DNA from 2 places in the Spirillospora sp. NPDC047418 genome. Region 1 is predicted to be linked to the other one. Evidence: riboswitches for the same ligand, from Rfam matches in the RefSeq annotation. Region 1 holds a riboswitch; the other holds the start of a gene.
The links. Region 1 has a riboswitch for cyclic di-AMP ahead of ABZ806_RS23205 (CHAP domain-containing protein). Riboswitches for the same ligand answer to the same signal wherever they lie in the genome.
Positions count from the first base shown of each region.

Region 2: linked by a shared signal. The riboswitch ahead of ABZ806_RS22725 (CHAP domain-containing protein) and the one ahead of ABZ806_RS23205 (CHAP domain-containing protein) in region 1 are both predicted to bind cyclic di-AMP.

Region 1 covers NZ_JBEYTW010000038.1:1,942-17,840, reverse strand. Annotated here, with positions in the region: gene ABZ806_RS23270 (M56 family metallopeptidase) at 1-148, opposite strand, end outside; gene ABZ806_RS23265 (BlaI/MecI/CopY family transcriptional regulator) at 145-519, opposite strand; gene ABZ806_RS23260 (class I SAM-dependent methyltransferase) at 608-1,297, opposite strand; gene ABZ806_RS23255 (class I SAM-dependent methyltransferase) at 1,345-2,085, opposite strand; gene ABZ806_RS23250 (hypothetical protein) at 2,309-3,631, shown strand; gene ABZ806_RS23245 (coiled-coil domain-containing protein) at 3,661-4,650, opposite strand; gene ABZ806_RS23240 (DUF6153 family protein) at 4,649-5,350, shown strand; gene ABZ806_RS23235 (multicopper oxidase family protein) at 5,480-7,036, shown strand; gene ABZ806_RS23230 (F510_1955 family glycosylhydrolase) at 7,050-7,946, shown strand; gene ABZ806_RS23225 (hypothetical protein) at 8,038-8,313, shown strand; gene ABZ806_RS23220 (hypothetical protein) at 8,399-8,788, shown strand; gene ABZ806_RS23215 (DUF302 domain-containing protein) at 8,922-9,326, shown strand; gene ABZ806_RS23210 (C40 family peptidase) at 9,888-11,072, opposite strand; cyclic di-AMP (ydaO/yuaA leader) riboswitch at 11,445-11,591, shown strand; gene ABZ806_RS23205 (CHAP domain-containing protein) at 11,593-12,600, shown strand; gene ABZ806_RS23200 (DUF6153 family protein) at 12,837-13,217, shown strand; gene ABZ806_RS23195 (DUF305 domain-containing protein) at 13,290-13,898, shown strand; gene ABZ806_RS23190 (hypothetical protein) at 13,940-15,340, opposite strand; gene ABZ806_RS23185 (zinc metalloprotease) at 15,730-15,899, shown strand, end outside.
Region 2 covers NZ_JBEYTW010000036.1:38,501-54,399, forward strand. Annotated here, with positions in the region: gene ABZ806_RS22690 (anti-sigma factor) at 1-64, opposite strand, end outside; gene ABZ806_RS22695 (sigma-70 family RNA polymerase sigma factor) at 61-636, opposite strand; partial or broken gene ABZ806_RS22700 (fasciclin domain-containing protein) at 642-788, shown strand; gene ABZ806_RS22705 (hypothetical protein) at 1,018-1,872, shown strand; gene pntB (Re/Si-specific NAD(P)(+) transhydrogenase subunit beta) at 1,918-3,357, opposite strand; gene ABZ806_RS22715 (Re/Si-specific NAD(P)(+) transhydrogenase subunit alpha) at 3,361-4,893, opposite strand; gene ABZ806_RS22720 (potassium transporter Kup) at 5,241-7,184, shown strand; gene ABZ806_RS22725 (CHAP domain-containing protein) at 7,359-8,123, opposite strand; cyclic di-AMP (ydaO/yuaA leader) riboswitch at 8,135-8,291, opposite strand; gene ABZ806_RS22730 (flavin-containing monooxygenase) at 8,685-10,031, shown strand; gene ABZ806_RS22735 (TetR/AcrR family transcriptional regulator) at 10,031-10,702, shown strand; gene ABZ806_RS22740 (alpha/beta hydrolase) at 10,692-11,666, shown strand; gene ABZ806_RS22745 (N(5)-(carboxyethyl)ornithine synthase) at 11,704-12,909, shown strand; gene ABZ806_RS22750 (PP2C family protein-serine/threonine phosphatase) at 12,951-14,759, opposite strand; gene ABZ806_RS22755 (GAF domain-containing protein) at 15,021-15,626, shown strand; gene ABZ806_RS22760 (agmatinase family protein) at 15,744-15,899, shown strand, end outside.

The DNA of each region.
Region 1 (15,899 bases):
CCGCGGCGATGACGGACGCTCCGGCCGCCTGCCAGGCGAGCACACCGAGCCGTGGAGCCCGGTCGGCCCATCCGCGGGCGCGCAGCAGCCGGGGACCCAGGATTCCCAGCAGCGCCGCATAGGCGAGGAGGGTGGCGACCGCGGTCACGTGGTATCCCGCGGCTTCACGACGTTAAGAGCCGCTTGCAGGGCTTCGCTTTCCTCTGGCGACAAGTCGGACAGGAAGTGGACGAGCGCTGCGGCCTGGTTGCTGCTGGTCGCAAGCGCCTCACGCATGAGCTTGGCCGTGTAGCCCTCTCGCGAGGCGACCGCCTCGTACTCATAAGCGCGCCCGACGCGCTTCCTACGCAGCCATCCTTTCTTGTGCAAGTTGTCCATCACGGTCATCACCGTGGTGTAGGCGATCGACCGCTCACGCTGAAGGTCTTCAAGGACCTCGCGGACGTTGGCGGGGCGGCCATAGGACCACATCCGGTCCATGACCGCGGCCTCCAGGTCGCCGAAGCGCTGCCCGGGCATGATCTACCGCCTTCCGACGTCCCGCCTGCTGGATCGGCTCTGCATACTACAGTCCATAGTAGTTTTCTCTCGCTAGCGCGTGCCGAGATCAATTCGGCTCGACGGTGCCCCACACCACTCCGACGCCCGGTACCGGCTGACGGTGCCCTACGGTGCGGAACCCGGCGTCCTCGAAGGCCTCCACCCAGAACTCTCCAGTCGCTGTCGTCTCGCGGAGAGTGTGGAGCGTCGACCGGAAGAACCGGCCGGCGCTGCGATCGATTCGCCCTCTTCCGCAGGACCCCGAATCGCTCAGGAACTGTCGGCGCCTACCGGCGGACCGCGTCCGGTCGGGCATCAGGTCGGCGATCACCAACCGTCCTCCCGGGCGGAGCCAGCGCAGCGCGCGGGGAACCAGCGCCCGCTTTTCAGGGTTGTCGCAGTGGTGGAGGGCCAGGCCGCTCACGATCAGATCGCAGCTCTGGCGCGGCATGATCAGCTCGGTGATCCGGACGCTCTCCGTCCTGATGTCCGGGCAACCCGACTCACGCGCGCGTGCTGCCAACCTCGTCGCCAGGACCCTGGACGGCTCCACCGCGACCAGTTCGGCGACCTCGCCGGAGAGTGGGATGGCGAGCATGCCGACCCCTGCGCCAAGGTCGACGCACCGGTCCTGCGGCCGTGGTGCGGCCCTGAGCCGGATCTCGGCGCTGAGCGCGGCCGAAGCCGACTCGGTGAGCAGATGGTGATGCCACTGCCGCGCCGTTCCGTCCGTCATGCGCTCGGCTCTCATCGTCATCGTCCAACCTCCATGGTATCTACTACCAGGCCTCGTAGGTAAATGCATCAGGTGGGCGTGGAGACGTCTGCACCGGTTCCGACCACCGGAGGACCGGCGTGCGCGTTCCCCCAGACGATGCCCGCCTCCTGGACGACCTGGATGTGGCCCACGTCGCTGAACCCCGCATCGGTGAACGCGCGCCGCCAGAAGTCCGGCGGGGCCGGCTGCTCGTCGCCGAGCCGCAGCCCGAGCCGGGTGACGTTCTTGGCGATCCGCCACATGCCGCCGGGGCCCTTGGCGGCGAGCGCCTTGACCTTCGCGCCGAGGACCTTGCGGTCGTCGGCGCCGAGTCCCCGGCCGAACATCATGTCCGCCACGACCAGGCGTCCCCCTGGCTTGAGCCAGCCGTGGACGCGCGCGACGAGTTCGCGCTTCTGCGGATTCGTCACGTGGTGGAGGGCGTAGTTGGAGACGACCACGTCCAGGGACGCGGCCGGTATGCGCAGCATGTTCAGGTCGCCCGCGATCGACTCGACGTTGTCGTGCCCGGCCTCCACGGCGCGCTGCTGAAGGTCCTGCGCCATGGCCGGGGAGATGTCCACGGCAGTGACGTGCCCGGCGTGCCCGGCGAGCGGGAGCGTCAGGAAACCGGTGCCGGCGCCGAGGTCCAGGCATCGGTCGGTGGCTCGGACGTCCGCGAGGCGGAGCACCTCGTCGCGGACCTTCTCGAAGGCGGGTGAGTTGGTGACGTGGTGATGCCAGGTGTCGACTCGCTCGTTCCAGGTGTTGCGCAGCCCATCCGACATGCGGCCTCCTCCGACCAGGTATCTACTAAGTCGCATAGTAGTAGCAACTACTAGGATGCATAGTAGATATCGCTCGAATCGGCCGGGGGTGGCGATGCGGAGAGCCGCGATCACGAGCTCGTCATGCCTTCTGGGGTGCCTGTTCCCGCTCGCGTCCCCACTCCCGGCCGCCGCGGCGGAGCAGCCGCGCGCATCGGCGCCGCTGATCGCGCCATCCGGCCGGATGGCCGAGCCGGCACTCGCCGTCGACCCCCGTGATCCGGCGCGCATCGCCGTCGCGGCCGATCCCTACCTGAACCCCACGCGCATCCAAGTGACCCTGTCGAGCGACGGCGGGCGGACGTGGTCCAAGCCGCGGACCGTGCGTCCGCCCGGTTTCGCCCGCAGCTTCGACCCCGGGCTGGCGTTCGCCGCGGACGGATCACTGCTGATCTCCGGTGGCGCCGCGCGCAGCGGTCCGCCCGGATGCCTGCCCGGATCGGTGATCTTCCTCGCCCGGCTCTCGGGCGGCCAGCTGGCCTACAGCCGGGTGGCCGGCCCCGAACGCGGCGCCTTCCTGGACCGGCCGTCCATGGCCTATGACGCCGGGACCGGTCTCGCGGCCCTGAGCTGGACCTGGTCCCGTGGTCGAAAAGCGCATTGCCGCGCCGAACCGGCCGCGTCCCGAACCATGGTGGCCTGGCGGCGCGGCAACGGCGGTTTCGCACAACGCCGCCTGCCGCGCCGGGACCCGGCCGTCTTCGGATCGAGCCTCGCCATCACGGCACGCGGGCAGATCATCGCCGCCGTGGCCGGCTGGCGAACCGGACGCAGGCAGGACGTCATCGTGTACGAGATCGAACCCGGTGGCCGGACGACCTCCACCGCCGTCAGGGCGGGCAAACGGCCACGGCTACTTCCGCGCCGGGGCATGCCGCTGAACCTGTTCATCCCCGCACTGGCGGTCCGTCCCGACGGGGTGCGGACGATCGGCTGGACCGAGGCGGCGGCTGGCGGGCAACGGGTGCGTATCGCGAGTTCGACGGATGGGCGGGAATGGAGGACACAGTCTGGACCGCCGGCGGACGGGCTGCCGATGGCCCCTACCGCCGCATATGACCAGCACGGAGCTCTGCTGCTGGTGCAGGGCGTCTTCAAACACGACCGAGTGGACTTCACTCTGTGGCGGCAAGGGGGAGGGGCCTGGTCCCGAGTACGCGGCTTGGGAGGCGCACCGACCGACGGATGGAAGGAACTCGGTCAATCCCTCGGCATGGTGGTCCGACCGGACGTCTGGGCCATCGCGGTTCCGACGGGTGACAAGCGCCGATCGCGGCTCACGGTGTGGGCGAACCGTGTAGAAGTGCCCAGTCCGTCCCCCGGAGGCTCTGGCTCGCCGCCGCCAACGGACCCTGGCAAGCAGAGCGATGGCGGTGAGGCCCTCGTATCGTTCGTCACCCCGTGGAGAGCGCTTGCTCTCTCGGTTCCGGCCGTCCTCGCTGTTCTCGCCCTTTGGCGGATTCGGCGAGTACACCGCCGTCTTCGTCGGCCAGGCCGACACCGCTGAACCCATGGCGACGGTTCCCGGGGTCGATCTCAGAGCACCGAGACATGCGGGTGATCCATGTGGTTCTGAGTGATGCCGCCTCGGTCCTCCATCTGGCGCCATCCGCCTCCGCGGCGCGAATCCCAGATGCGCTGACGCCAGATCACGTACTTGATGCCGAGGCGTGCGGCGTTGTCGATGACGTAGTTGGCCACCGAGTCCCCGTGCGCGGTCGCCGAGGCGGTCGGCATCCTGCCGGCGGTGCTCTCCATGAAGTCGCAGGCCCGTCCGGAGCCGTGGTCCTGCGGGTCGCCGGCGCGGTAGCAGCCGATCGTGGGGAAGGGGCCGAACTTCTGGTCGATCTCCAGCATGACCTTTCGCATGCGGGGCGTCATGTAGTTGCCGACCAACGGTGACTTGGTCTTTCCCGAGACGCCGTCGGGCCTGCCACGGCGCGGGTTCTCGGCACGGTACTTGGCGAGGAGCTTGCGGACCTTGGCGCGCTTGCTCTCCAGCTCGGCGATCTCGCGGCGGACCGCGTCGACCTTCGCCTGGGCGGTCCGCCGGGATTTCTCCGCCTCCAACGCCAGGCCCGCGACCGCCTGGATGCGCCGGTCGCCGTTGCGGGCCAGATACTCCAGCGTCGTGGCGCCCTTAAGGGAGGACCCGTCAGTACTGAGCAGGACAGGGATGGAGGACGGGGCGCCCTGCATGTAGGAGCTTGCCGCCAGCGCGCGAATCTGGGTGCGGGCGGCGTCCAGCTCACGCTCGTGCTGCCCTGCCTGCCGCGCGGCCTTGGACGCGCTCCTCTTCAGATCTTCAAGGCTCTCGATCCGGCCTCGGTAGTCCTTCTCCAGGGCCTTCTTGCGCTTCTCCAGCTCAGCCAGCTGTGCCGCGGGGTCCTTCTTGGGTTGGGTGAGGGAACGTTCCGCCGCGGCCGACTGCCCGCCCGCCACCGTGGTCGCGACCAGGAGGGCTGCCAGGCACCCCGCCCCCGTTCGCGCTCGGACCCGCAGCACCGATGACGTGGGCCGCACCATGCGAAACCACCTCCAGAGATCAAATACTAGGAGGCATAGTAGAATACGCGCATCGGTGGTGCGGCCGGACCGAGAACCTGGGAGACGCCTTGGACGCACGCCCCGCATGCTGAGATTTGGGTCACGCCGCTGGGCGCACTCGGTCCCGAAACGACAGTCAGGTCATGAAGCTCTCGCCCATCTACTATCGTGCTTCCTGATGTGCGACCGTAAGCATGCCGATCCCTCTCGGGCAGCAGGCGGAGTCCGGCCGAGGGGTCCTCGTCGTGCGTTCGCGTGGACGCTCCTGCTCGGTGCAGTGCTCCTCGGCATCGTCGCCATGCACACCCTCGGACACATGGTCGACCATGATCGCGGCGCGGTCGCCACGTCCCATGGCCGGACGATGGCCGTCCACCACGTGAACTCGCCGACACCGGCCGCTCAGGAGACATCGCCAGGTGCGATGCATTCGTCGGCCTTCCACGACGTTGCCCAGGCGACTGCCCCTGGTGCCGGGATGGTCTCGGATCCGTCCGTCGTCTGCCTCGCGGTACTGGTCGCCGCCGGGCTGTTCATCGCGCTACGCCGGTCGGCGTGGCGGCTTCAGTCATCACCGCACGACCAGCCCTCCCGGCTGCGACCGGCCTGTCTGCCCGATCCACGTGGGCCGCCGGGACTCGGCCTGTCCCTGACTCGTCTAGCGGTTCTGCGGATCTAGGAGCGGTCCGGCCGGGTGCCGTTGACCGTCGCGAGGCCGCCCTTTCCGTATGCCTCGCCACGTCCACACGTGCCCGGTTCATGCCCGATCTCCTTCCATCCGCATGACTGAATGCGAGGCCCTCACATCATGAAACCGATCGATCGACGCTCTGTCCTGCGCGCGGGACTCCTGGTGGCCGGCGGCGCCACCCTCGCCGCATGCGGCGGCACGGAAAGCAAGTCCGGCTACGTCTCGCCGAACAGCGCGGAGGTCCGCAAAGCGGAGGCAGCCCGCCGGAAAGCCGGTGCTGCCGTCCGCGACTTCCAGCTGATCCCGAGTGAAGGTGCGGTCGACCTCGGAGGGCGGACCGTCCGCACCTGGACGTACGGTGAGCGCCTTCCCGGCGCAGAGATCCGGGTGAAGGCGGGCGAGGTAGTGCGCGCCCGTGTGACGAACCGGCTGCCCACCGGCACGACGGTGCACTGGCACGGACTGGCGTTGCGCAACGACGACGACGGCGTCCCAGGCGTCACTCAGCCCGAGATCAAGGCGGGGGCCGAGTTCGTGTACGAGTTCACCGCCCCGCACCCCGGGACGTACTGGTTCCACCCGCACTCGGGCACCCAACTCGACCGCGGCCTGTACGCGCCGCTGATCGTCGAGGATCCCCGGGAGCCGCTGTCCTACGACGCCGAATGGGTCGTGGTCCTCGACGACTGGCTGGACGACGTGACCGGCACCCCGGAGCAGGTGCTCGCCGAGCTGAGCCGCGGCATGGGCGGCATGGGCATGGACGGCGGCGACCACTCGGCCATGCCCGGCATGGACATGGGCGACCAGACCGAGACTCCCGCGCCCGGCTCGTCCGGCGTGGGCGGGCACATGCTCATGGGCGCGGAGAGCGAGCTGCTGGGCGGCGACGCGGGTGACGTCCGCTACCCGTACTTCCTGATCAACGGCCGGCTGGCCAAGGAGCCGGAGACCTTCCGCGCCAAGCCGGGCGACCGCATCCGGATCAGGTTCATCAACGCCGGCGGCGACACCGCGTTCCGGGTGGCGCTGGGCGGGCACCGCATGACCGTCACCCACACGGACGGCTTTCCCGTGCGACCCGTCGAGACCGACGCGCTCCTGCTCGGGATGGGAGAACGCTACGACGCAATCGTCACGGTGAAGTCAGGGGCGTTCCCGCTGACCGCCCTCGCCGAAGGCAAGAAGGCCGTCGCCCGCGCCATCCTCCGCACCAGCACCGCCGCCGAGGCACCCGCCGCGGACGCCCGGCCCCGGGAGCTTCAAAAGAAGATCGTCGGATATGGCGACCTGCGCCCGGCCGACGCGGTGCAACTCAAGGACCGGCGTCCGGACCGGACGGTCCGCCTGGAGTTGACCGGCGGGATGATGAAGTACGACTGGGCCATCAACGGGCGCAAGTACGACCCGAAGCAGCTGTACCCGGTGCGTTCGGGAGAGCGGGTGCGGCTGTCGTTCGTCAACCGGACCACCATGTGGCACCCCATGCACCTGCACGGCCACACCTTCGCCGTGGCACCGACCGGGGTGCGCAAGGATACCGCGATCGTCCTCCCGAACCGTTCACTGGACGTCGACTTCGACGCCGACAACCCCGGCAAGTGGATGATCCACTGCCACAACATCTACCACGCCGAGTCCGGGATGATGACCCTGCTCGGCTACCAGGCCTGATCGGAGAGCCGACATGAACCTGCGCTTCCCGCGCACCCGTGCCGTACGCCCGCTCCATGCGCTGGCCCTGATCGCCGGCGCGATCGTCCTGGCGGCGTGCGGCGCCGAGGCCGATGACGCCAAGGCCCCCGCTCCCTCCGCCGAGGCGCAGATCGGGCACATTCACGGCGTCGCCATGGACCCGGCTGACAAATCCGTCTACGTGGCAGCCCACTTCGGCGTTTTCAAGATCGAGTCCCCCGACCGGGTCAGCCGGGTGGGGACGAACCGGCAGGACACGATGGGCTTCACGATCGTCGGCCCTCGCACGTTCGTCGCCAGCGGTCACCCGGCGATGGACGATATGAAGAAGAAGGACGTCCCGCCGCATCTGGGCCTGATCCGGTCCACGGACGCCGGACAAACGTGGACCACGGTCTCCGAAGCCGGGAAGGCCGATTTCCACGCACTCCAGCAAGCGGGACAAACCCTCTACGCCTACGACAGCCAAACCCAGAGCGTGCGGCACAGTCGCGACGACGGGCGCACCTGGACTTTGGGCGAACGCCTCGATGTGAACGACCTCGGCGCATACAAGGATCGTCCCGACGAGGTCTATGCGGCCACACCCGAAGGCCTCCAGAAGAGCAACGACTCGGGAGGCTCCTTCAAGACCGTCAGTGACGCACCCGTCCTGACGCACGTGGACGTGGTGGGCGGCAAGACGCTCATCGGCGTGGCCCCGGACGGGCAGATCCATGTCAAGGCAGGTGACGGCGACTGGCAACGCCTGGGCCAACTGCCCGGCGGTCAGGCCGCCGCGTTCACCGCCGTCGACTCCCAGCACCTGCTGGCTGCCGCCGAGGACGGCAGCGTGTACGAGTCCCGGGACGGCGGCCGGACGTTCAACGTCCTCTATGGCGCCCGCTGAACATCTGTGCCGCGGCGTCCACCGACGCCGCGGCACAGCACCCGCCCATTAAACTACTATGCTCCTTAGTAGATTATTGGGAGGGAGACGCATGTCCCCTAAAGCCAAGCGCCAGACCAAGATCGAGGCGGTGTACCGACCACCGGCGGCGCGCCGCGCGCCGACCCGCTACCGCCCCGCCTGGCATCGATGGATCGGCTGGCTCGTTACCACTTTGGGGCTGCTGACCATCGTGCTTAACCTGCTCACACAGTTCACGCGAACTCGGATGCTTCCGGGCGGGCACAGCCCCTTCTACCTGATCCTGGGGATCGCCGTGGCGGTCTCCAGCCTCTGGTGGTTCGGCTGGTTCGACCGCCAGGGATGAGTCGTCGCAGCGAACACCCTCGACCAAGACACCCAACCCATCTACGATCCGGCCTAGTAATGCATCGCATAGAGAGGACGGAGAGGTGAAGATACCCAGGCGCGTCGACGCCTCGCTGGACTGGCTGGAGAAGCACATCGGCGTTATCGCGGCCACGGTCGCCATGATCGCTACGGCGGCGTCCACGCTGTGGCTGCCCTCCTTCGCCGGGTTCATCCCCGGCCTCGCCATAGGCGGCCTCTTCGTTCACCTGCGACTCACGAAGCGTCTGGCGAAAGCGAGAAGGGACGTTGACGACCTGCTCCGGGACAACGGGGCCCTGCGCCACCGCAACACCGTCCTCACCAGCGGCGTCATCGCTCAAGGCACACAGGTCACCCACAAGTTCGTGCCCATCGGCGAGGCCGTGGCCGACGCGCAGGACACACACGGCACACTGCCTCTCCCGCAAGACGACGCCGATCCAACAACTTGACGACGGTCGGAACCACCCGTGGTCACGCCAGAGGGCACGTAGCACCGCCCACCCCCGGGCGCGGCTCACCAGCAGCAAGCCGCTGGCCACCGGTGGATGCTGCATTCGTGGTCGTCATCAGTGGACGAATGACATGGAATACGCGCGCACCACCACCCTTGACCTTCCCTACGACCAAGCAGTTCCCCAGGTGAAGGAAGCCTTCGCCGACCAGGGATTCGGCACGCTCACCGAGATCGACGTCCGCGCCACTCTTAAGAGCAAGCTCGGCGAGGACATGGAGGACTACCTCATCCTTGGTGCGTGCAATCCCCAACTCGCCCACCGCGCTCTGGACGTCGAGCGTGAGATCGGTCTGCTGCTTCCGTGCAACGTCGTCGTCCGCGCTCTGCCTGAGGGCGGGACTCTGCTGCCGCTCGATCCAGGCGTCATGGTCGCCGTCCCCGAGCGGCCCGAGTTGCGTCCGGTCGCCGATGAGGCCGGACAGCGGATCCAGGCCGCTCTCGACACGCTGACCAGCCGAACCGGGCAGGGGTGAGGTCCGCTACGGGTGGGCGCCGGCACGGCACTGAGGCCGAGGCTGGGTGGAGCGGCCCGCAGCCTTGGGTCACTCCGGCCGCTGAGGGACGGCCGTGCCGCTATGGGAGAGGGGCGCTCGACCCGCCTCGCCACGAGGGCGGCGGGAGTTCGGTCGTCGGCCGCCGGGCTTCAATGCCGGCCCCGCGCCGGCAGGCGCCGGGGGCTTGTCCCGCCACATCCACAGCACCGCCGCCAACGTCACCACCGCGACCGGGACAATGACCGCCAGCACCGCGATCCGCACCGACCGCGAAGCCCTGACCGCCCGCCGTGAGCGTGACTGCCGTGTGCGTGGTTACCGCCCATCTCTGGCCGCTCCTTGCCGCTGTTCGCCGTCCTCCGCACTGGCCCGTGCCGATGAAAGGGTCACCACCTGACGCTCACCGGCGGCAACAGGGAGCTAATGCCGAGACCATACACATCTGGTTCTTCGCTTGAGCGCCAATCCCCTAGCGCATCCTGGCCGCGCTCGAAACGCTGACCAGCTCGGCTGGGCAGGGTGAGATCCAATTCCAACCTGTCAGCCCGCCAGCCGGGCGGCGAGGCGCGGATTGATGCGGATCGCCCCTTGGAAGTTCCTGAAGTAGACCGGTTGGATGCGCACGACGGTGCCGCGCCTCGGTGCGGCGAGCATCTTTCCATCGCCGAGGTAGAGCGCGATGTGGGAGATGTATCCCGGGGCGGTGGGGTCGTGGGCCCAGGTGAGCAGATCACCGGGCCGGGCCTTCTCGAACGGGATCCGCCAGCCGGCCTTCGCCTGGTCGTCGGCGACCCGCGGTAGCCGGACACCGGCCTTGCCGAAGGCATACTGCAGGATTCCAGAGCAGTCGTAGCCGCCCTCGGCGTCCGACTCCCCGCCCCAGACGTACGGCATCCCGAGCTTGCTCTCGGACGCTTTGATCGCCGTGCGGATCTGGAGTGCGGTCAAGACCTGACCGCGAGCGTCCGGGAGCTGGGCACCTGCGCCCGGGGAAGTCCCGCTCTTGGTGGCGAGGGATACGACCTTGGACCCGCGCGGTACGAGCCTGCGCACGCTCCGCGTGAGCTTCGTCAGGTCGCGCTTCCCGGCGCTGATGAGCAGCGCATTGCCTTCCGCCATGCCCAGGGTGCGTGCGGTTGGACGCGAGACCACGGCGTCGACCTCACCGATCCCCATCGTGGCGAGCGCGCCGACTCTGAGGCTGGTCTTTCCAGCGGTTCCGTCGAGCGCCGCTTGGCTGCCGAGGGACACCCCGCCGTCGGTCCCCAGTGCGAAGGAGACCGCGATGTCACCTGCAGCGACGTTGCGCCAGAGCGCGTCCGATTCCGCGGTGGGTTTCGGTGTGTAGCGCCGGAAGGTCGAAGGATCGACGCCGAAGACGGTCACGGACTTGCCCGCGAGACGGCCTTGTGCCGCATCGACCGTCTCGACTCCGCGTACGCCTTTCATCTCGGCGATCTTGGCGATCGCCGAGGGCGGGAGAGGTCGTGGTGCGGCCACGAGCAGGTGCGGCGCGAGCCGCGACGTCAAGGGGGCGACGAGCCCTGCTGAGGACGGTTCGGGACGCCCCGCCGCCAGGAACCGGGCCGCACCGGCCTGCGCCACCGTGGCCGGAGGCGCTTGCGATGCCGAGCGGACGGCCAGGACCGCCACGTCCGCGGTCAGTGTGGTCACCGCCGAAATGCCGATCACTATGGGAACCGTGCGGCCGCTCGGCTTGAACACCCGGACCTCCCGCAAGGTTCGCGTACCATCTCCTACGATGCGTCGGAGGTGACGATAGCCGCCATGCTGCGTCGACGCCAGCCGCCGGCCACGATCAAGTAGCCGCACATCAACTAGGGCTACTACCTTCAATAGTAGCTATGACGGACCGCGAACGGCCGGTTCAGCTCTACTGGCCGTGTCCGCCCGACAAGTCGGCAGGTGCATGCAAGTCGTCCTGAACAGGCAGTACTGACACTCGACGATGCGCGGAGACACCGGCCCGCAGGCAGCTGATCCGTGGTCGGCTTTGACCTCGCGTTGCCATCTCGGCGAACGTGCTACTACATTGCATCGTAATCGGTTCGTGATCCACTCCCCGGCCTGGGGGGCGCGGACCGACCGCCTAATCCCGATCGGCGCGCCAGCGCCGCGGGAGCCGGGGACCCACTGTTCCTGGGGTGAATCCGCCGCGCGCGGTAGGGCCTGCTCCTGGCCCGAACCCGTCAGCTAACCCGGCAGGCGGAGTCAAGGAGAACCGATGGATCCCGTAGGTGCGAAGCTGCTGGAAGTAGCCAAGAAGGAACTCGGATACCGCGAGAAGGCCGGCGGCTACACGAAGTACGGCGACTGGTACGGCAAGACCTACGAGGGCGGTGACGACTACTACGCCACCGCCCCCTGGTGCGACATGTTCCTCGCCTGGGCCGCCACCGAGACCGACACACAGGACTGGGCGGGCGAGTTCGCCTCCACCATCCAGCACGCCGAGTGGTTCAAGAAGAAGGACGCGTGGGGCACCAAGCCCGAGCCGGGTGCGCTGGTGTTCTTCGCCTGGTCCGACTCCAAGGACATCGACGCCATCAGCCATGTCGGCCTGGTGGAGAGCGTCAAGGGCTCGTCCCTGCGCACGATCGAGGCCAACACCGACGGCGTCTACCTCAAACGGAAGACGCGCGACGTCAGCGACGTCGTCGGCTACGGCTACCCAGGCAAGGTCAAAGTGGCGGGCAAGCCGCTGCCGGGAACCGAAGACGAGACGAACTACGTCCCCAAGCACGCGGCTCCCGCATCCGAGTCCAAGGGCGCGGAGGCGACGCGCCCCGAAACGGCGGTCACCTCTCAGGGCGCGAGCCCGAAGGCGGCCGGCGACCAGCCGCTCGTCCAGCCGGACGTCCTGCTGGGAGGGCTGCTGTCCATCGCGGTCTGCGGTACGGCCGCGCTGGCGGCGGGCAAGTCGATCGCTGCTCGCGTTCCGGCGGAGCCGCCGATCCGTGTGCGGAAGCGCGGCAAGCACCACAAGCAGCCGGTGGAACTGCCCGCGGACATCACACCGGCGGGCCTCGATGCGTCCGAGGCCGGAACCGCCGCCATGCCGGTGATCTCGGCCGCCGTCGCCGCCGAGGCAGAGGATCGCGAATTCTGGAGCCGGGTCTCGACACTGCAGGACGACGAAGATCTGGCGTTCTGGGACACCCTTTACATCGATTTGGAGCCGATCCGCTCGAACACCTCCGACCGCACGATGGCCGGTCGTTGTGGCCGATGACCGAGTCGTGGCCTCTGACCGAGGCGATCCCGATTGAGCCGGGAGCGTGCCGGGAGACGTATGTCCTGGTCAGGGAGGCGCCTTGGCGGATCACCGGCCATCCCTCGCTACCATGGGCGTGGCAGAGCAGCGCAGGGAGAGGAATGGCCGGCGGTCTTCCGGGCGGACGGTCGCTACGGGGTATGGAACGGCAGGTGGGGTAGCTGAACCGGTCACCGGAACGGTGCGGGCAAGCCATGAAGCTGCCGTTCGGCCTGCTCATGTTGCTCTGCGTCCTGGCGATGCACGGCTTCCAGGCATCGCCGAGCCCCACCGAAGCGGCGGGCGTCCCGCTGACGGCGATGAGCATCGGGCACGAGGCGACGCCATCCTCGTCGAAAGCCGTCCATCAATCCTCGGGCGAGGACCAACCCGGTGATCATCACCAGGATCATCCGGGCGGTCAGGTCTGCCTGGCGATACTGTCCATGATCTCCTTCCTCGGAGCGATCGTCGCCCTGTTCGTGCGCGAGCCGGTGATCGTGGCGAGGCGGATCCTGACCAGGATCCGAATCCTTCTCGTAGGACGGCCTCCACCGAGGCCGTCCCTGTACCGCCTGAGCGTGCTGAGGCTGTGACAGACCGGCGGCGTCTTCGCGGGCGCCGGGCTCCCCGAAGTCACAGACACTCGACACGAAAGGTCCACCACCATGAAGCGCGCACTCGCGCTCGTCGCCGTCCCCGCCCTGGCGATCAGCCTGGCCGCCTGCGGCGACAACGACTCCGACAACGCCAAGGCCCCGATGTCCGGCCACTCGATGCCGGCGAGCGCGTCACCGTCCAACGGCGGCTCGCAGACGCAGCACAACGACCAGGACGTCATGTTCGCCCAGATGATGATCCCGCATCACCGCCAGGCGATCGAGATGGCCGACCTGGCCGCCATCCGCACCTCGTCTCCGGAGGTGAAGCAGCTCGCCGCGGAGATCAAGAAGGCGCAGGACCCGGAGATCAAGCAGCTGTCCGCCTGGCTGACCGGCTGGGGGGCGTCGGTGCCCTCGCCCGGGATGAGCGGCATGAGCCACGGCATGGACGGCATGATGACGGACAAGGAGATGAAGAAGCTGGAGGGCGCCAAGGGCGCGGCCTTCGACAAGGCGTTCCTCGAAATGATGATCAAGCATCACGAGGGCGCCGTGGCGATGGCCAAGACCGAGCAGTCCTCCGGGCAGTTCCCCGCGGCCAAGCAGATGGCCACGGACATCGTGACCTCGCAGTCCGCCGAGATCACCAAGATGAAGAACCTGCTCAAGCAGTAGGACCGCGCGGTAGGGCGGGCGGGGTCCCGGGCCCGCCCGCTCTACCGTCCAGCCGGCTTTCGACGGGCGCGTGTCAGCACCAACGCCGCTGCGAGAAGCGACAGACCAACCCCGTAAAGGACGGCTCCCCAAGCGATCTGGCCTCCTGTCACGTCCCCGCCACCGGCCGGGCGGTAGAGCTCCCGCCGCATTGTCACCGTCGTTCTATCTCCGGTCCTGAACGGCATCCAGGTCTCGGCGTCTCCGCCTCCGGATGTCCTGAACTCCCCGTAGACGAACCACAGGTCACCGCGCGGCAACCGCAACGCCCCTTCGAAGCGGCAGCCGCCCACGGGGCCGAGGCGTCCGATGACCTCCCGTCCAGCCCTGCGCGCCACTGCTCTCAATGGCTGCATCTCATTGCAGCGGCTTTCCGGAAGCACAGCGAGATGCGTGACGCCGGCATTGTCGGTGACAGCGCTGAGACGCACCTCTGCGTAAGGCTCGCCCTGCCCGGGGTCATGAGCTCGCGCCGGCCGACCAGGACTCACCACGAGCACGATGCCGATCAGTGCCGCCGCCGCTGCACCGAGCACAGGCGACCTGCGGCGTGCCGCTGCAAGGCACAGCAGCCACACTGCGAGCAGGGGCAACGCCACTGCGCCCACGCTCGCGGGCGACTGACCCGTCCATCCGAGAGCGGCGGACGTCCATGCGGCTGCGGCGACGCCGGCGGCCCCGGCGGTGTACCTCTGGAACGTGCTGCGCCAAGGCAACTCCATTGCGGCGAGCCCGATGACCGCCAGCGGGAGGTCGGGGGCGCTTCGTCCCATGATCACGAGTACGACGGTGGTCAGCAGGCGCGTCAGCGCATAAGCGGCGATCATTCTGAGGACAGCGTGACGGTGCGGCACCAGGCGGCGCGTGACCAGCACGGCCGGGATTGCGGCGGCCAGCAGTACCGGGAGATAGAACGCCTCGCTGAACTGCGGGACGTCGGTTTCGTACTCCAGCACCGCCATTACGAGGCTGCCGAGCACGAGACCTGAGACCGCGGTCTCCACCAGTCCGGACCGGGTCGTCCGAAGGCCGGCCAGTACTCCGATCGCCATCGTCGCCGAAGCGAACACCACGAGCATGTGCGGTGGGCTCCACAGCACCGCGTCCCTGCCGTAGGCGGCATGCCAAGCCGCATCCGCCGGGGCGGCCGCCAGCGTAAACCCGCCGCCGAGGGCGGCCAACGCCAACGGAGGCCGCCCAAGGACGGCGCTGATGGAACGGAGACGGGCCAGGGCCGTCAGGCCCCAGACGAGGATCGCGAGGCCTGCGACGGCCACCGAACCGTAGAGCGTGACGTGCGGCGGAATCCAGGCACTATCGCGACCGAAGTCGGTGTGCCATGCATCGTCCCAGTACGTCGCGAAGAGCGACACCGCGCCGCTGCCCGCGATGATCGATCCCAACCCCGGACCGAGACGCCAAGTATGCATTGATGAGACAGTCATGTCTCAAGAGTGCTACTAGGCGGCCTAGTAGTCAATGGCCGCTGGAGACGCGACGGCCCGCGCGGCCGCAGGGGCGTCATGGTGGTACGGATAGCCGGACTATCGACTACCCGCTCGGCGGGCGCCCTGATCTCCCAGTTCACGAAGTCAGCCGGGAAACCCGCAAACCCGCCCCTTGTCACCGCCGAAACAGCGGGGTTACTTTCCGCTCGCCACATGCGGCCGATGTCCAGAAGACATCGGGAAGTGAGGGGAATGCAGCGCGCGGCTTTCCCTGATCGAACTCCCAAGCCCCCCGCCAAACGTCGAAGGAGGATCCCTTGCGACGGCCCACGAAAGTCCTCGCGTTGACGGCTGCGGTAAGCATGCCGCTCGTCTTCGTGAACACGAACAGCGCCTCAGCCCACCAGTGGGGCAACTGGAAGTGGAACCGCTCCACCATCCAGGTCTGGAACTCCGCATCCAACTCGAGCCTGGCGAATCAGGCCTTGAACGACTGGGACGGCCACACCGTGCT
Region 2 (15,899 bases), on a different contig from region 1:
GTTCGGTGTCGGACAGGGCGTCCAGGGCGTAGGCGCCGGCGAGGTCGTGCGGGTCGTGGGTCATGGCTGCACCCCCAGGCAGTCGCGCAGCCGGATCAGCCCGTCGCGCATCCGGGTCTTGACGGCGGCGAGGCCGACGCCGAGCAGTTCGGCGACCTCCCGGTAGGTGTAGCCGCCGTAGTAGGCCAGCGCGATCGACTCGCGCTGGGTGTCGGTGAGGCCGCGCGGGCAGCGGTGCACCTCCTGGTGCTCCAACCGCGTGCCGGCCTGTTCGGCGACCTGGTCGTAGTCCGGGCCGGGGGCGCCGGCGCGCTGCTCGCGGTCGCGGCTCGCCTGGGCGGAGCGGACCCGGTCGATCGCGCGGCGGTGCGCCATCGTCAGCGCCCACGCGGTCGCGTCGCCCTTGTCCGGCCGGTAGTGCGAGGTCGCCGCGGGCGACCAGGACGAGCAGTTCGCCGAGGTCCGGGACGACGGGGGCGCGCCGCGTCCGCTCGATGGATCCTCCAGCACGGCCGCGCCCGCGACCGGCAAGCCGTTCGGTCCGGCGTGCTCGGCCGTCCCCGCCCCCGGCAAGGGCGGGATCCCCGAGGCCACGCTCGACAAGGTCATGGCCGACAGGGAGACGGTGAAGATCATCCTGGAGCCTCACGACCTTGCAGGGCGGCACGCTGACCACCAGCGGCTCGGGCGAGTCCTCCACGGTCGGCAAGGACAACGCCAACGTGGTGTGCGGCAACGTCCAGACCGCCAACGCCACCGTCTACATCATCGACTCCGTCCTGATGCCGCCCCCAAGTAACCCCGCGAACGGCCGGTGGACGGTCAGGACCCACGGGGCGGAGGGAAGACCGGCCGTCCACCGCGCCTCCACCCGCCGAAACCCCCGATGGCGCAGACCGCCCCCAGCAGCGGACTCCGGGGTTGGGGAACCCGCCGTCGAGGACGGTGACGAACCGGGACGGAGGGCGGCGCGTCTAAGCCCGAAAGGTAGATGATCAACGAACGGGGAGGGATTCGATGTCATCCCCGGCGAGGACAGCTCTGGCGGCCTGCTGGCTGATCGGGTTGGTGGTGGTCGCGGGATGCCAGGATGGCAACCCGGTCACCTCCAAGACCGGCACCGCGAGTCCGTCCTCGGTCAGCCCCTCGACACCGCCGTTCGCCGGCGCGGACGATGGCGGTCAATTGCGGATCGTGGAAAAGGGCTTCTCCCGGTTCAACAAGGTTCTGGATGAAGGCGATAAGGACCCGATCGTGTCCTATGGCCTGGTGGTGGAGAACACCAGCCGCCGCATGATCGCTGTTTCGAGTGTGGACATCGAGCCTCTGAACCAGAGAGGCGAGAAGATCCGGGGCCAGGCGGGGGTCCTGCTGCCGCCCGTCCTGCCCGGCCAGCGCTCCGGCGGAGGCTTCTACAGCAGCATGCTCGGTGTTCAGACCACGTTGAAGGACGAGCCCATCGCCGAGATTCGACTCAAGGTCCGCACGCAGTGGTGGCCGCTGGAGAGCTCGATCCGCGACCTGGAGGGCAAGATGATGAACGGCAAGGTCGCGCCGCTGAACGCGAGCAAGGTCAGGGTCGAGCCGCAACGGAAGCACCCCACACGCAAGATGCTGTCCTTCACCGTCCAGTCCGGTTACGACAAGCCGGTGCGGGGAAGCGCCATGGCGGTCCTGCGGAGCTCCAGCGGCGCGATCATCGGAGGCACATCCGGCTGGAGCAGCCAGCCCAGCCCCAGCCTCTACTCGCCCGGGCGCTCCACGGGCAAGATCAAAATGAGGTGGACGCTGCCCGGCACCGATCACTCCAGGACCCAGGTGTACCTCTGCCCGGTCGAGTGCGCGAACGTCTACAACTCGCTCGGAGGGTGAGGGGCGCCCGGCCTTCGGCCGCTCACCCTGCGGGCGTCCCCCGGGTCAGCCGACAGGTGTGAGGTGTTCGAGGGCGCGGAGGATGCCGTCGACTTGTTCCTTGGCGTCGCCGAAGAGCATGTGGGTGTTGTCGCGGAAGAAGAGCGGGTTCTGGACGCCGGCGTACCCGGTGGCCATGGAGCGTTTGAACACGATGACCTGCCGGGCGTTCCAGACCTCCAGGACGGGCATGCCGGCGATGGGGCTCGCGGGGTCCTCTTCGGCGGCCGGGTTGACGATGTCGTTGGCGCCGATCACCAGGACCACGTCGGTGGCGCCGAAGTCGTCGTTGATCTCGTCCATCTCCAGCACCAGGTCGTAGGGCACCTTTGCCTCGGCGAGCAGGACGTTCATGTGGCCGGGGAGGCGGCCGGCGACCGGGTGGATGCCGAACCTGACCTGGGCGCCGAGGTCGCGCAGCCGCGCGGTCAGCGCGGCGACGGGGGCCTGTGCCTGGGCGACGGCCATGCCGTAGCCGGGAATGATGATCACCGAGGAGGCCGCGGTGAGCGCCTCGGCGGCCTCCGCGGCGGTGATCTCCCGGTGCCGGCCGTGGTCGGCGCCGGACGCGGCGGGCGCCTCGAGGCCGAACCCGCCGGCGATGACCGACAGGAACGAGCGGTTCATCGCCCTGCACATGATGGCCGACAGGTAGGCGCCCGAGGAGCCCACCAGCGCGCCCACGATGATCAGGAGGTCGTTGCCGAGCAGGAACCCGGACGCCGCGGCCGCCCAGCCGGAGTAGCTGTTCAGCATGGAGACCACCACCGGCATGTCGCCGCCACCGATGGAGGCGACCAGATGCCAGCCGAGCAGCAGCGCCACCGCGGTGACCGCGATGAGCTCCCACAGCCGGGGCTCGACGACGAAGGCGACCGTGAGCGCGGAGAACACGACGAGCGCCGCGGCGTTGAGCAGGTTCTTGCCCGGCAGCATCAGCGGCGCGGACTTCAACCTGCCCGACAGCTTGCCGTAGGCCACGACCGAGCCGGTGAAGGTGACGCCGCCGATGAGGACGCCGATGAAGACCTCGGCGCTGTGGATGCCGAGCATGCCCTCGCGGGCGAGCGCCGCCGCCTCCGTCCCCCCGGGGTGGTGCTCGACGTGCAGGTAGCCGCTCCAGCCGACCAGGACCGCGGCCAGCCCGACGAAGCTGTGCAGCAGCGCGATTAGCTCGGGCATCGCGGTCATCTCCACCGACCTGGCCCGCTGCAGGCCGATCAGCGCGCCGACCGCGATCGCGGCCACGAGCAGCCCGAACGCGGGGAGGTCGATGCCGTCGTCGACGGTGAGGGCGATGGTGGCGACGAGCGCCACGGCCATGCCGAGCATGCCGTAGGCGTTGCCCAGCCGCGCGGATTCGTGCCGGGAGAGCCCGGCCAGCGCGCGGATGAAGAACAGCGCCGCGACGATGTACGCCGCGGTCGCCGCGGTTGCGACCGTCATTGCCTAGCTCCTGATGAACATGGCGAGCATGCGGCGGGTGACCGCGAATCCGCCGAAGACGTTGATGCTCGCGAGCAGGATCGCCGCGAGTGAGAGGACGCTGATCGCGGCGCTTCCCGTGCCGATCTGCACCAGTGCTCCGACCACGATGATCCCGGAGATCGCGTTGGTCACCGACATCAGCGGGGTGTGCAGTGCGTGGTGCACGTTCCCGATCACGTAGTAGCCGATCACGATGGCCAGCGCGAACACGGTCAGGTGCACCTGCAGCGCCGCCGGCGAGACCGCGATCAGGCCGAACATCCCGGCGGCCGCGATGGCGGCGCCGACCCGGCGCAGCCCGGGGCTCGCCCTGCCGACCGGGTCGTCCGCCTCGGTCTCCCGCGGCGCCGGCCGGACGGCCGCCGGGGCCGCCGACACGGGCACCGGTGGCGGCGGCCAGGTGAGCTCCCCCTCGCGGACGACGGTCATCGAGCGCTGCACGACGTCGTCGAAGTCCAGGACGAGTTCGCCGTCCCGCTGCGGGGTCATCAGCTGGATCAGGTTGACCAGGTTGGTGCCGTACATCTGGGACGCCTGGGCGGGCAGCCGCCCGGCCAGGTCGGTGTAGCCGAGGATGATCACGCCGTTCCCGGTGACGACCCGCTCGCCGGGAACCGTCCCCTCGACGTTGCCGCCGTTGGCCGCGGCCATGTCGACGATCACCGAACCCGGCCGCATCGCCGCCACCATCTCGGCGGTGATCAGCTTCGGCGCGGGCCGGCCGGGAATGAGCGCGGTGGTGACGACGATGTCGACGTCACGGCACTGCTCGGCGTACAGCGCGGCCGCGCGGATGTTGTAGTCGTCCGGCATCTCCCTGGCGTACCCGGTACCCGGGGTGTCGTGCGGCTCGGCCTCGGCGACGGCGAGGTAGTCGCCGCCGAGCGAGCGCACCTGGTCGGCGACCTCCGGCCGCGGGTCGGTGGCCCGGACGATCGCGCCCAGGCTGCCGGCCGCGCCGATCGCCGCGAGCCCGGCGACGCCGGCCCCCGCGACCAGCACCTTCGCCGGCGGCACCTTGCCCGCCGCGGTCACCTGGCCCGTGAAGAACCGGCCGAACTCGTGCGCGGCCTCGATCACCGCCCGGTATCCGGCGATATTGGCCATCGAGGAGAGCACGTCGAACGACTGCGCCCGGGAGATCCGCGGCACCGCGTCCAGGGACAGCGCCGTGATGGGGCGCTGGGCGAGGTCCTCCACCAGGTCCGGTCTGAAGCGGGGGCTCAGCAGGCCGATCAGCGTGGCGCCCGGTCGCAGGGCGTCCAGCCGCTCGGGTGAGGGCGGGGCGACGCCCAGCACCACGTCCGCGGCCTCCGCGTCGCCGATGGCGGCGCCCGCGGCCTCGTACCGGTCATCGGCGAAGCCGGCGCCCGCTCCGGCACCGGACTCGACGACCACCTCGTACCCGAGCTTCTGCAGCCGGGTGACGGTGTCCGGCGTCACCGCCACCCGCCGCTCGCCGGGCGCATCCTCCTTGAGAATTCCAACGATCATGACAACCACCTCATATCTCCCGCGCATCAGCGCCGTGAGCGCGCGGTACGGGGCATCGCGCCTGGTTGCCGGGGTGCCTGCACGCCGGTCCGGACGTGGACGAGCGGACGGCCGCCAAGTATCTCGGCATCAAGGTAATTCTGCCGCGAGCGGGACCGCTTCCGCTATGTACTGTGTGCCAGTCTTGGCCGCGAAAGTTGGGCACTTGCGTACCGTCCTGAAAGTGCCGTCCCGCGGGACACGAAGTCCGCGGCCCGAGATCTCCTTCGCCCGGCTCAGCCGTCCGACCTGGACACAGATCACCTGGTGAGGCTTCCGGGGTGCCGCGGGCGGTTAGGTATGCCGTTATGGGCGACGGGGAGATGGTGCCTGGGGCGGCGGCGTCCGAGCCCGGCGCCTCCGCGTCCGGGGCGCGGGGGCGTGCCGCGTTGACGGTGGGTGCGCTGGGTGTCGTCTATGGGGACATCGGCACCAGCCCGTTGTACTCCCTGCAGACGGTGTTCTCGATCGACCATGGAGCGGTCCGTCCGACCAGCGGTGACGTCTACGGCGCGATCTCGCTGGTGTTCTGGACGATCACGCTGATCGTGTCGGTGAAGTACGTGACGCTGATCCTGCGGGCCGACAACGACGGCGAGGGCGGCGTGATGGCGCTCGCGGCACTGGTGCGCCGGGTGCTCGGCGGCGCGCGGGGAGGGGCGGCCCTGGTGATGGCGCTGGGCGTGTTCGGCGCCTCGCTGTTCTACGGCGACAGCGTGATCACCCCGGCGATCTCGGTGCTGTCGGCGGTGGAGGGCCTGCAGGTGAGCAGCCCGGAGCTGGCACACGTGGTGGTGCCGGTCGCCGCGACGATCCTGGCGTTCCTGTTCGTCGTGCAGAGCTGGGGCACGCACCGGGTGGCGAGCCTGTTCGGGCCCGTCATGCTGCTGTGGTTCGCCGCGCTGGCGGCGGGAGGACTGATTCAGCTGGTCGATCGGCCCGGCATCGTGCGGGGCCTGTCGCCGACGTACGCCGCCGCGTTCATCGCCGACCGTCCCTACACCGCGTTCATCGCGATGGGAGCGGTGGTCCTGGTGATCACCGGGGCCGAAGCGCTGTACGCCGACATGGGACACTTCGGCAAAGGGCCCATCCGCCGTGCCTGGTTCGCCGTCGTGTTCCCGGCCCTGACCCTGAACTATCTCGGTCAGGGCGCGCTGATCCTGGATGATCCCCGCAACACCCAGAACCCGTTCTTCCTGTTGTTCCCCGGCTGGGCACGGCTGCCGATGGTGGTGCTGGCCACCGCCGCGACGGTGATCGCCTCGCAGGCGGTGATCTCCGGTGCGTTCTCGGTGTCGCGCCAAGCGGTCCGGCTCGGATACCTGCCGCACCTGCGCGTCCGCCACACCTCGCCGCGCGAGGCCGGGCAGGTGTACGTACCCGCAGTCAACTGGATCCTGTTCGCGGGCGTGCTGATCCTGATGCTGGGCTTCCGCTCGTCCCAACGGCTGGCGACCGCCTACGGCATGGCCGTCACCGGCACCTTCCTGATCACCACCACGCTGTTCCTGGTCGTCGCGCGGGTCGCCTGGCGCTGGGCGGCCTGGAAGCTCATCGTGACCGCGCTCGTGCTCGGCGGCGCGGAGATCACCTACTTCTCGGCGAACCTCACCAAGGTGACCCACGGCGGCTGGCTGCCGCTGCTGATCGGGATCTCGGTGTTCACGGTGATGACGACCTGGGAGCGCGGGCGCGAGATCGTCACCGCACGCCGTGCCGCCAAAGAGGGACCGTTGCCGGAGTTCATCGAGAAGCTGCACCGGGACGGGGTCCAGCGCGTGCCAGGCACCGCGGTCTTCCCCCACCAGGGCAAGACGACGACCCCGATCGCGTTGCGCGCCAACTACGAGCACAACCACGTCGTCCACGAGCATGTGGTGATCGTCTCGATGGTGTCCGAGGACGTCCCCTACATCCCTGCCGCGCAGCAGCTCAGCATCGACGATCTCGGCTATCGCGACGACGGCATCGTCCATGTCTGCGTCCGGCACGGTTTCCAAGACCCGCAGGATCTGCCCGCCGCTCTGCGCCGAGCCGCCCTGCTCCCCGGCGCCGAACTGCGCTTCGATCCAGACCACGCCTCCTACTTCCTGTCCAAGGTGACGCTGGGGCTGACCCAGGCACCCGGCATGCGGCGGTGGCGCAAGCGACTGTTCCTGGTACTGGCCCGCAACGCCGCCAATCCCGCCGGCTACTTCCGCCTGCCCGAAACGCGCACGGTCATCATGGGTTCCCAGGTCGACATCTGACCGCGCCCGAGTACCCCTCCGATGGATGCATCGGCGACCCGGTCCGGGCGCGGAGTAGCCGTGCGTGATCTGGGCGCGGTGACGGACGTGCTAGCGGAGGCTTTCATTCCGAACGCCCGAAGGCGCCCGGCGGGGGGCCGGGCGCCTTCGGGGGTGGTGGGTCTGGGGTTGGGGCTACTTCTTGGCGTAGTCGGGGTAGCCGTAGCCGACGATCTGGGAGGTGTCGCGGGTCTTCTTCTGGACCTCGTTGTTGCTGTTGCCCTCGATGGTCTTCACGGTGCCGTCGCCGTTGTCCTTCACCACAAGGCCGACGTGGTCGATGCCGCCGATGGAGCCGTTGGAGCCGTTCTTCCAGTCGAAGAAGACCACGGCGCCGGGCTTGGGCTTGTCGCCCCAGCGGTCGGTCTTCTTGAACCAGGTGGCGTGCTGGACGGTGTAGGCGTCCCAGCCCATGTTCTTCACGCCGGTCTGGGCGCCGAGCCAGGACACGAACATGTCGCACCACTGGGCGCCGTTGTAGGCCTTGACCGAGAACCCGCCGTCGCGCTGGGCGGTGGCCTTGGCGTGCGGGGTGGAGACGTACCAGTCGTGGAACTTGGTCTGGCCGGCCTTGCCCTCGCTGATGCCGACCTGCTTCTCGGCCAGCTTGATGACCTGGGATGCCTGCACCGCGCCCGGCGCGACCTTGTAGCCGGCCTTCTTGGCCTCGGCTGTGGTCATCGCCGCGTTCTTGGAGGTGGTGCTGTTGGAGGTCGTGCTCTGCTCGGCGACCGCGGCGGCGGCCTGGGCGGGGGTCTCGGCCGCGGCGCTGCCGCCGGCCAGGGGGTTGAGGACGGCGAGTCCGACGGCTCCGGCCAGGACCGCACCGGCGGCGACGCCGACGGCCTTGTCCTCGGAGGAGAACCGGGTGAGCGAAAGACGATCGAAACGACCGGTCATGCAGGGAATCTCCTTGTCTTCCATGACGCCTACCGGGTTAGCTGACGGATTCGGGCATGGAAGCAGCCCTACGGCGCGACCGTTCGGCGCGCCGATTCACCCCTGGAACACTGGGTCCCCGGCTCCGTCCGGCCGCATCGACCGGGACGGACTCGGCCTCGCACCGCATGGCGCGGCGCAGACTTTTACGGATGTATCTCAGCGACTGATCTCGGTGAGGGTGCGCGCGTCACATGGCGCGCATCGCGTGCGGATACCGCTCCGCGATCCTCGGCCGCACATCGCACGGCCGGCGGCAACGCATGGGGCGCGCTGCAAGATTCGGATAGAAGGTAAGCAACCTTCACAAGAAAAGCAAACCAAGCACAAACCTCGTTTATGCCCGCATCATGCCCTTCCAAGGATTCACCAACAGCGTCACGGCGCCGGGTGTTCCCGATCTTTCCCCGACCACCCCCCATGTGAGCTCCGCACGTGTGTCGACAGTGGTTGACGCGTGTCAAAAGTCGCCGCTAGCTTGTGGGTTGTCACGTTCGTCACACTTTGCGGGCAGGAGCTTCCGTGCCGCCTCCGACCACCGCCGTGATCGGCGCCGGTATCAGCGGGCTGACCACCGGCAAGATGCTCGGCGACTACGGCGTGCCGTACGTGTGCTTCGAGACCTCCGACCGGATCGGAGGCAACTGGGCGTTCGGCAACCCCAACGGGCACAGCAGCGCGTACCGCTCGCTGCACATCGACACGTCCAAGGAGCGGCTGTCCTTCAAGGACTTCCCGATGGACAGGTCGTATCCGGACTTCCCGCACCACAGCCAGATCAAGGCGTACCTCGAGGACTACGCCGCGGCGTTCGACCTCAAGCGGAACATCGAGTTCGAGAACGGTGTGGTGCGTGCGCGGCGCCTCGACGGCGGCGGCTGGGAGCTGGACGCGCAGTCCGGGGAGACGACCAGGTTCGATTTCCTGGTCGTCGCCAACGGCCACCACTGGGACCCGCGGTTTCCGGACTTCCCGGGCGAGTTCACGGGCGAGTCCCTCCACTCCCACGCCTACATCGATCCGCGGACGCCGCTCGAACTGTCCGGCACGCGGATCCTCGTCGTGGGCATCGGCAACAGCGCGGCCGACATCGCCGTGGAGGTCTCGTCCAAGGCACTGGGCAACCAGGTCACCCTGTCCACCCGGTCCAGCGCCTGGATCGTGCCGAAGTACCTCGCCGGACGGCCGGCGGACGAGCTCTTCCAGACCGTCCCCCACGTCCCGCTGTCCTGGCAGCGGAAGATCGCCCAGCTGGGCCAGCCGCTGATCTCGGGCCGGCCGGAGCGGTACGGGCTGCCGAAGCCGAACCATCAGTTCCTGGAGGCGCACCCGACCCAGTCGGTGGAGCTGCCCCTGCGGCTCGGCTCCGGCGACGTGACGGCGAAGGGCGACATCTCCCGGCTCGACGGGCGCACCGTGCACTTCCAGGACGGCACGTCCGAGGAGTTCGACGTCGTCATCTACGCGACGGGCTACAACATCACCTTCCCGTTCTTCGACGAGGACTTCGTCAGCGCGCGCGAGAACCACATCCGGCTCTACAAGCGGATCTTCAAGCCGGGCATCGACGACCTGGCCTTTGTCGGCTTCGCCCAGTCCACGCCCACGTTGTTCCCGTTCGTCGAGTGCCAGGCCCGGCTGGTCGCGGCGTACTGCGCCGGTCACTACCGGCCTCCGCCGGCCGCGGAGATGGAGGCGGTGATCACCACCGACGAGCAGCGGTTCACCGCGCACATGGTGCAGTCGGCGCGCCACACCCAGCAGGTGGACTATTTCGTCTACGAGCACGAGCTGCGCACGAAGGAACTGCCGCGCGGACGGCGCCGCGCGGCCAGGTTCGGGGCGCCGGCCCTGGCGGGACGGGTCTGATGGCCGCCGCGGAACGGGCGGACGGGCTGGACCGCAGGCCACCGGGCCGCGGGGACCAGCGGCGTGAGGCACTGCTGGCCTCGTTGAAGGAGCACCTGCGGGAGAGCGGCCTGGAGGCGATCAACATCGCCGACATCGCCCGCCGCGCGGGCGTGTCCCGGTCGGCCTTCTACTTCTACTTCGAGAACAAGGTGCACGCCGTGGCGTCGCTGGCCGGGGAGCTGTACGACGACATCCGGCCCGCCGCGGAAGTGCTCGTGGGCCGTGAGGGCAGCCCGCAGTGGCGGATCGAGACCGTGATCCGCCGCCTCTTCGAGGCGGTGGACGAGCACCGCCACATCTATCGGGCCGTGCTGGAGACGCGCGCGGTCAGCGAAACGGTCAGAAGTCTGTGGGGAGCGGACCGGCAGTCGTTCGTGGAGCCGGTGGCGAGCATGATCCGGGCCGAGCGCGAGGCCGGCAACGCCCCGGACGGGGTCGGCGCCACCGCACTGGCCACCGTGCTGCTCGACCTCAACGACCGTGCGCTGGAGCATGTCGTCCTCGGCGGCCCGCTCTCCAGGGAACAGCACATCCGCGCGCTGACGACGGTCTGGCTGCGCACGATCTACGGCACCGTCCCCCCTGACGCCGCAGGCGCCGCACCCGAGGAGTCACCCGGTGACCTTTGAGACGATCGGCTTCGGTTCGAGCGGTGTCGAGTGCCGCGGCTGGCACTTCCGGGCCCTGCACGACGACCTCGCCACCGAGAAGGGACGGCCGTGCGCGGTGATGGCGCACGGTCTGGCCGGCACCATGGACTCCGGGCTGGAGCCCTTCGCGACGGCGCTGGCCCGGGCGGGTCTCGATGTACTCGCGTTCGACTACCGCGGCTTCGGGCTCAGCTCCGGCACCCCGCGCCAGATCGTCTCCCCGCGCCGCCAGCAGGAGGACTACCGGGCCGCACTGGCGGCCGCCGCCGGACTGCCCGGCGTCGACCCCGGCCGGCTGGTGCTGTGGGGGGTTTCGCTCGCGGGCGGCCACGTGCTGTCGGTGGCCGCGGGCCGTGCGGACGTGGCCGCGGTCGTGGCCCTGACGCCCCTGGTGGACGGGGCCGCGGCCGGCCGGCTCGCACTGTCCGGCCATCCGAAGTCGCAGCTGCTGGGGACCACCGCGCTCGGCCTGCGCGCCTACGCGGCCCGCGCGGTGGGCGCGGAGGAGGTGATGATGCCGGTGGTCGGAAGGCCGGGCTCCAGGGCGGCGCTCACGCTCGAAGGGGTCCAGGAGAGCTACCTGGCCATCGCCGGGCCGAGCTGGCGCAATCGGATCGGCGCCGCGATCACCGTCGAACTCGGCTCGTACCGTCCGATCAAGGACGCCGCGGGAGTCGCGTGCCCCGTGCTGTTCCAGATCGCCGACTTCGACCGGAGCGCACCGCCGTACGCCGCTGTCAAGGCCGCGGTGAAGGCCCGCGCCGAGGTCCGGCACTACCCGTGCGACCACTTCGACGTCTACCAGGGCGCGGACTGGCACGCCGCCGCCGTCTCCCACCAGGTGCACTTCCTGACCCGGCACCTTGGTCCGAGAAAGTCGGCGGAGGTGCCTGCAGTAATGTCGGAAGAGCCGGAGATCCGCGACATCCAGCGTCGAGGCTGACTCGCCCTACCGGCTTCACCCCCGAGAGGGGACCGACTTGCCGAACGAGAACGACTTAAACCATTCCGGCGCCGCAACGGCGTCGCCGACCCCGGATACCGGCCTGAGCCTCGGTGTCCTGGCGCACACGGCCAAGGAGAACGAGCGCCGGCAGCCGATACATCCGCTGCATCTCCGGCGGATCGACCCCCGGCTGCGGTCGCGCATCTACCTCGAACAAGGCTACGGCGAGAGCTTCGGCATTCCGGACGAGGACCTCGCCCCGCAGGTCGCCGGGCTCCTCCCCCGCGACCGGCTCATCGCCCGCTGCGACGTCGTCCTGCTGCTCAAACCGCTGCCCCACGACCTCAAGGAACTGCGCCCGGGCCAGGTCCTGTGGGGCTGGCCGCACTGCGTCCAGGACCGGGAACTCACCCAGGCCGCCATCGACGGGCGGCTCACCCTGATCGCGTTCGAGGCGATGAACCACTGGGCGGCGGACGGCGGGTTCAACCTGCACGTCTTCCACAAGAACAACGAGCTCGCCGGGTACTGCTCCGTGCTGCACGCGCTCGCCCTCACCGGATCCACCGGCGCCTACGGCCGGCGGCGCCGCGCCGCCGTCATCAGCTTCGGTGCCACCGCGCGCGGCGCGGTCACGGCGCTCAACGCCCATGGAGTCCACGACGTCCACGTCCTGACCCACCGCGGAGTCAGCGCCGTCGGCTCGCCCATCCACTCCGCTCAGATCGTCCACTTCGACCGCGACCCCGAGAACCCCACCCGGACCCTCGTCCCCACCGACGACGGCCCGGTCGCGGCGGCCGCCTTCCTCGCCCGGAACGACATCGTGGTCAACTGCGTCCTGCAGGACACCGGCGCCCCGCTGATGTTCGCCATGAACGACGACCTGCCGCTCTTCTCCCCCGGCACCCTCGTCGTCGACGTCTCCTGCGACGCGGGAATGGGCTTCGAATGGGCCCGCCCGACCACCTTCACCGACCCCATGTACACCGTCGGCGACAACATCCACCACTACGGCGTCGACCACAGCCCCTCCTACCTGTGGGACTCGGCGACCTGGGAGATCAGCCAGGCGCTGATACCGCACCTGTCGACCGTCCTGAAGGGCCCCGCCGCCTGGGACGCCGACAAGACCGTCCACCGGGCCATCGAGATCCGCGACGGCGTCGTCCAGAACCCCGCCGTCCTGGCGTTCCAGCACCGCTCTCCCGACTACCCGCACCCGACCGGCCGGGACTGAAGGCGGCTGGGTCGCGTCAGGGCCGGGCAGGCGGGCGGCGGTCAGCCGGGGATGCGGAGGGCGAGGAGCGCGACGTCGTCCTCGCCGCTCGGCTCTATGCGCTCCAGGAGCTGGTCGCACAGGTCGGGCAGGGGAAGCTGGGCCAGGTGGGAGCCGTGGCGGCGGAGGCTGGTGAGGCGGTCGGCCAGGTCGGTGTCGTGGGTCTCGATGAGGCCGTCGGTGTAGAGCAGCAGTGTGGACAGCGGCGGGAGGATGCGGGCGCCGTCGGGGCGGATCCCGGTGAGGTCGGGGTCGCCGAGGAGCATTCCGTGCTCTTCCAGGAAATGCGTGCCGCCGTCGCCGGTGATCAGGAGCGGCGGTGGATGGCCGGCGTTGCACCAGCGCAGCCGCCACCGTCCGCCGGGGGCCTCTTCGACGCGGCCGAACACACCGGTGGCCAGGTCGGCGTCGCTGACGGCGGCCATGACGCCGTCCAGGCGCGCCAGCACGGCGCTGGGCGGCGCGGCCATGTCCCAGGCCAGGGCCCGGAGCATGTTGCGCACCTGGGCCATGCGGGCCGCGGCCTGCAGGTCGTGGCCCACGATGTCGCCGATGACCACTCCGATGGCGCCGTCGGGCAGGGTGAAGGCGTCGTACCAGTCGCCGCCGATCCAGCTGACCCGGGCCGCGGGGACGTACCGGGCCTCCAGCCGCAACTCGCCCGGCTGCGGCAGCGGGGTGAGGAGGTTGCGCTGCATCGCCTCGGCGGTGTTGCGCTGCTCGGCGTACAGGCGCGCGTTGGCCAGGACCAGGCCGGTGCGGCGCGCGACGTCCTCGACGACGAGCCGGTCGTCCGGCCCGTAGCCGTGCCCCGGGCGGGAGTAGCCCAGCGTCAGCGCGCCGTAGGTCTCGCCCCGGGCGGCCAGGGGGGCGATGATCGCGCTCTGGGCGTCCATGACCTGGAAGAGTTCGCGCTGGGCGGCGTCCAGCGGTTCGTCGGAACGCACGTCGGCCGCACCGCCGACCACGACGGCCGTGCCGCCGCGCAGCACCTGGGCCAGCGGTCCCCGCGGTGCGCGCGGGAGCGGCGGCAGCGGCCCCTCGAGCCGGGCGATGTCGGCGGCGGAGAGTTCGTGGTGCGTCGCGGCCACCCGCTCGACACGGCCGTCGCGGACCAGCAGATCGACCTCGGCCCAGTCCCCCAGCGCGGGCACCACGAGCCGGACCAGCCGCCGCAGCGCCTCCTGCTCGTTCAGCGTGGACGACAGCACCGTCGTGATCTCGGCGACCAGCCGCAGCCGGGAGATGGCCCGCCGCACCCGCCCCCTCTGCTCGCGCCGCTCGCGCTCGGCCTCGATCCGGTCGGCGGCGTCCTGGAAGACGATGACCAGCCCGGCCACCGCCCCGTCCGCGGGTCCGGTCCGGCCCGGGTGCGCGGTGGAGATCGGCGCGGACGACCAGGAGCACGTCACCAGCCGCCCGTCCCGGTGGGCGAACCGCTGGCCGTCCCCGTGGTCGGGGGCGCCGGTGCGCAGCCCGCGCAGGAAGCGGCAGTCCCGTTCGGGCGGGACGCGCCCGTCGGCGTCCCGGTGCAGAAGCCCGTGCATCGGCCTGCCCAGCACCTCGTCGCGGGTGTAGCCGAGCAGTTCCCGGGCCCGGGGGTTCCACGCCGTGATCAGGCCGCGCTCATCGGTGGCCAGAACCCCCGAGTTCATCGCCTCCACCAAACGGTCATGAGTGGCGCTCGGCCGATCGTTCACCTGCCCGGTCATGCTCATCCCCTCGATCGGACACCGGACCCATTCCCCTCGGCACACCCCGGACACTCCACGCGCGAGCCGTCCACCGGAGGGGCGAGCGCGTAGACTCATCGTGACGAGGGTCTTCTCGATGCGGGCGGCCAAGCCTGCATCCCCTGGTTTCTCTCAAACCGGGCGCTCCAGCCCAGACAGGTCCGGCGCCATGACGCCGCAACGTGTCGATGCCCGTCGGCGCACACCACCGGGCCGAAGCGACCCGCGGCACCCTGGCGCTCGCACGCACCGACACCGGGTCGCGTCCAGTGCGGACCTGCGGACCGCGGCCTCAGGGCCCGGCCACCGCCCGGCCAGAGAAGAGAGCGGGATGACGACATGACCGGCGACGAACTACCGGCGACCGCCTGGGGCCCATCGGGCATCTCCCGGGGCGCGGCCGACCGGCAGCGGCTGGACGCCTCGTTCGACCTGATGGCGGCGGTCCTGAACGGGACCGCCCTGCCCGGCCTGCTGAAGCTCGTGACCGAGCGGGCCCGCTCCATGGCCGGCGTCCCCCTGGCGTTCATCGCCCTGCCCGCCGAAGAGGCCCACACCCTGCGGATCGACATCGCGGTCGGCGTCGGCAGCGACCGGATACGCGGGCTGACGGTCCGGCGCGGGCGGTCGATGCTCGGCCGGGCGTTCAACTCCCGCCGGGCCCTGTCGGCGCGGATCGTCACCGACCAGACGCTCAGCGCCCTGCCGGCCGGGCCGATCCTGATCCTGCCGCTGGACAACGGCGAGGGCACCCGCGGTGTCCTCGCCGTCCTCGGACGGCCGAACGCCGAGCCCTTCAGCCCCTCCACCGCCCGCCAACTGCTGCTGTTCGCCGACACCGCCGCCCGCCTGGTCCAGCTCTCCGAGGACCGCCGCACCATCGCCTCGCCGGACGAGGCGTCCGCACGCATCATCGCCCTCCGGCCCCCACCCACACGCATCTGACACGGTCCGCACACCTCCGTCCGGCGCGTCCGGACGGGGGTTGTCCTCGGTCCTCGTGTGGCCGGGTGCTGCCGGGGTACGGCCTGCCTCCTCCCCTTGATTCGCGGAGGAGGTCCCGTGGCCGAGCAGACCGACAGGGAAGGCGCCTGGGCGCAGAGGGCCGAGGGCGAGCTGCCCACGCGCAGGAGCCGGGAGGAGATCGAGCGGCGCCTGGCCCACGGGTTGCAGGGCGCCCCCACGATCAAGGACCGGACCATCTCGACCTTCGCCAGG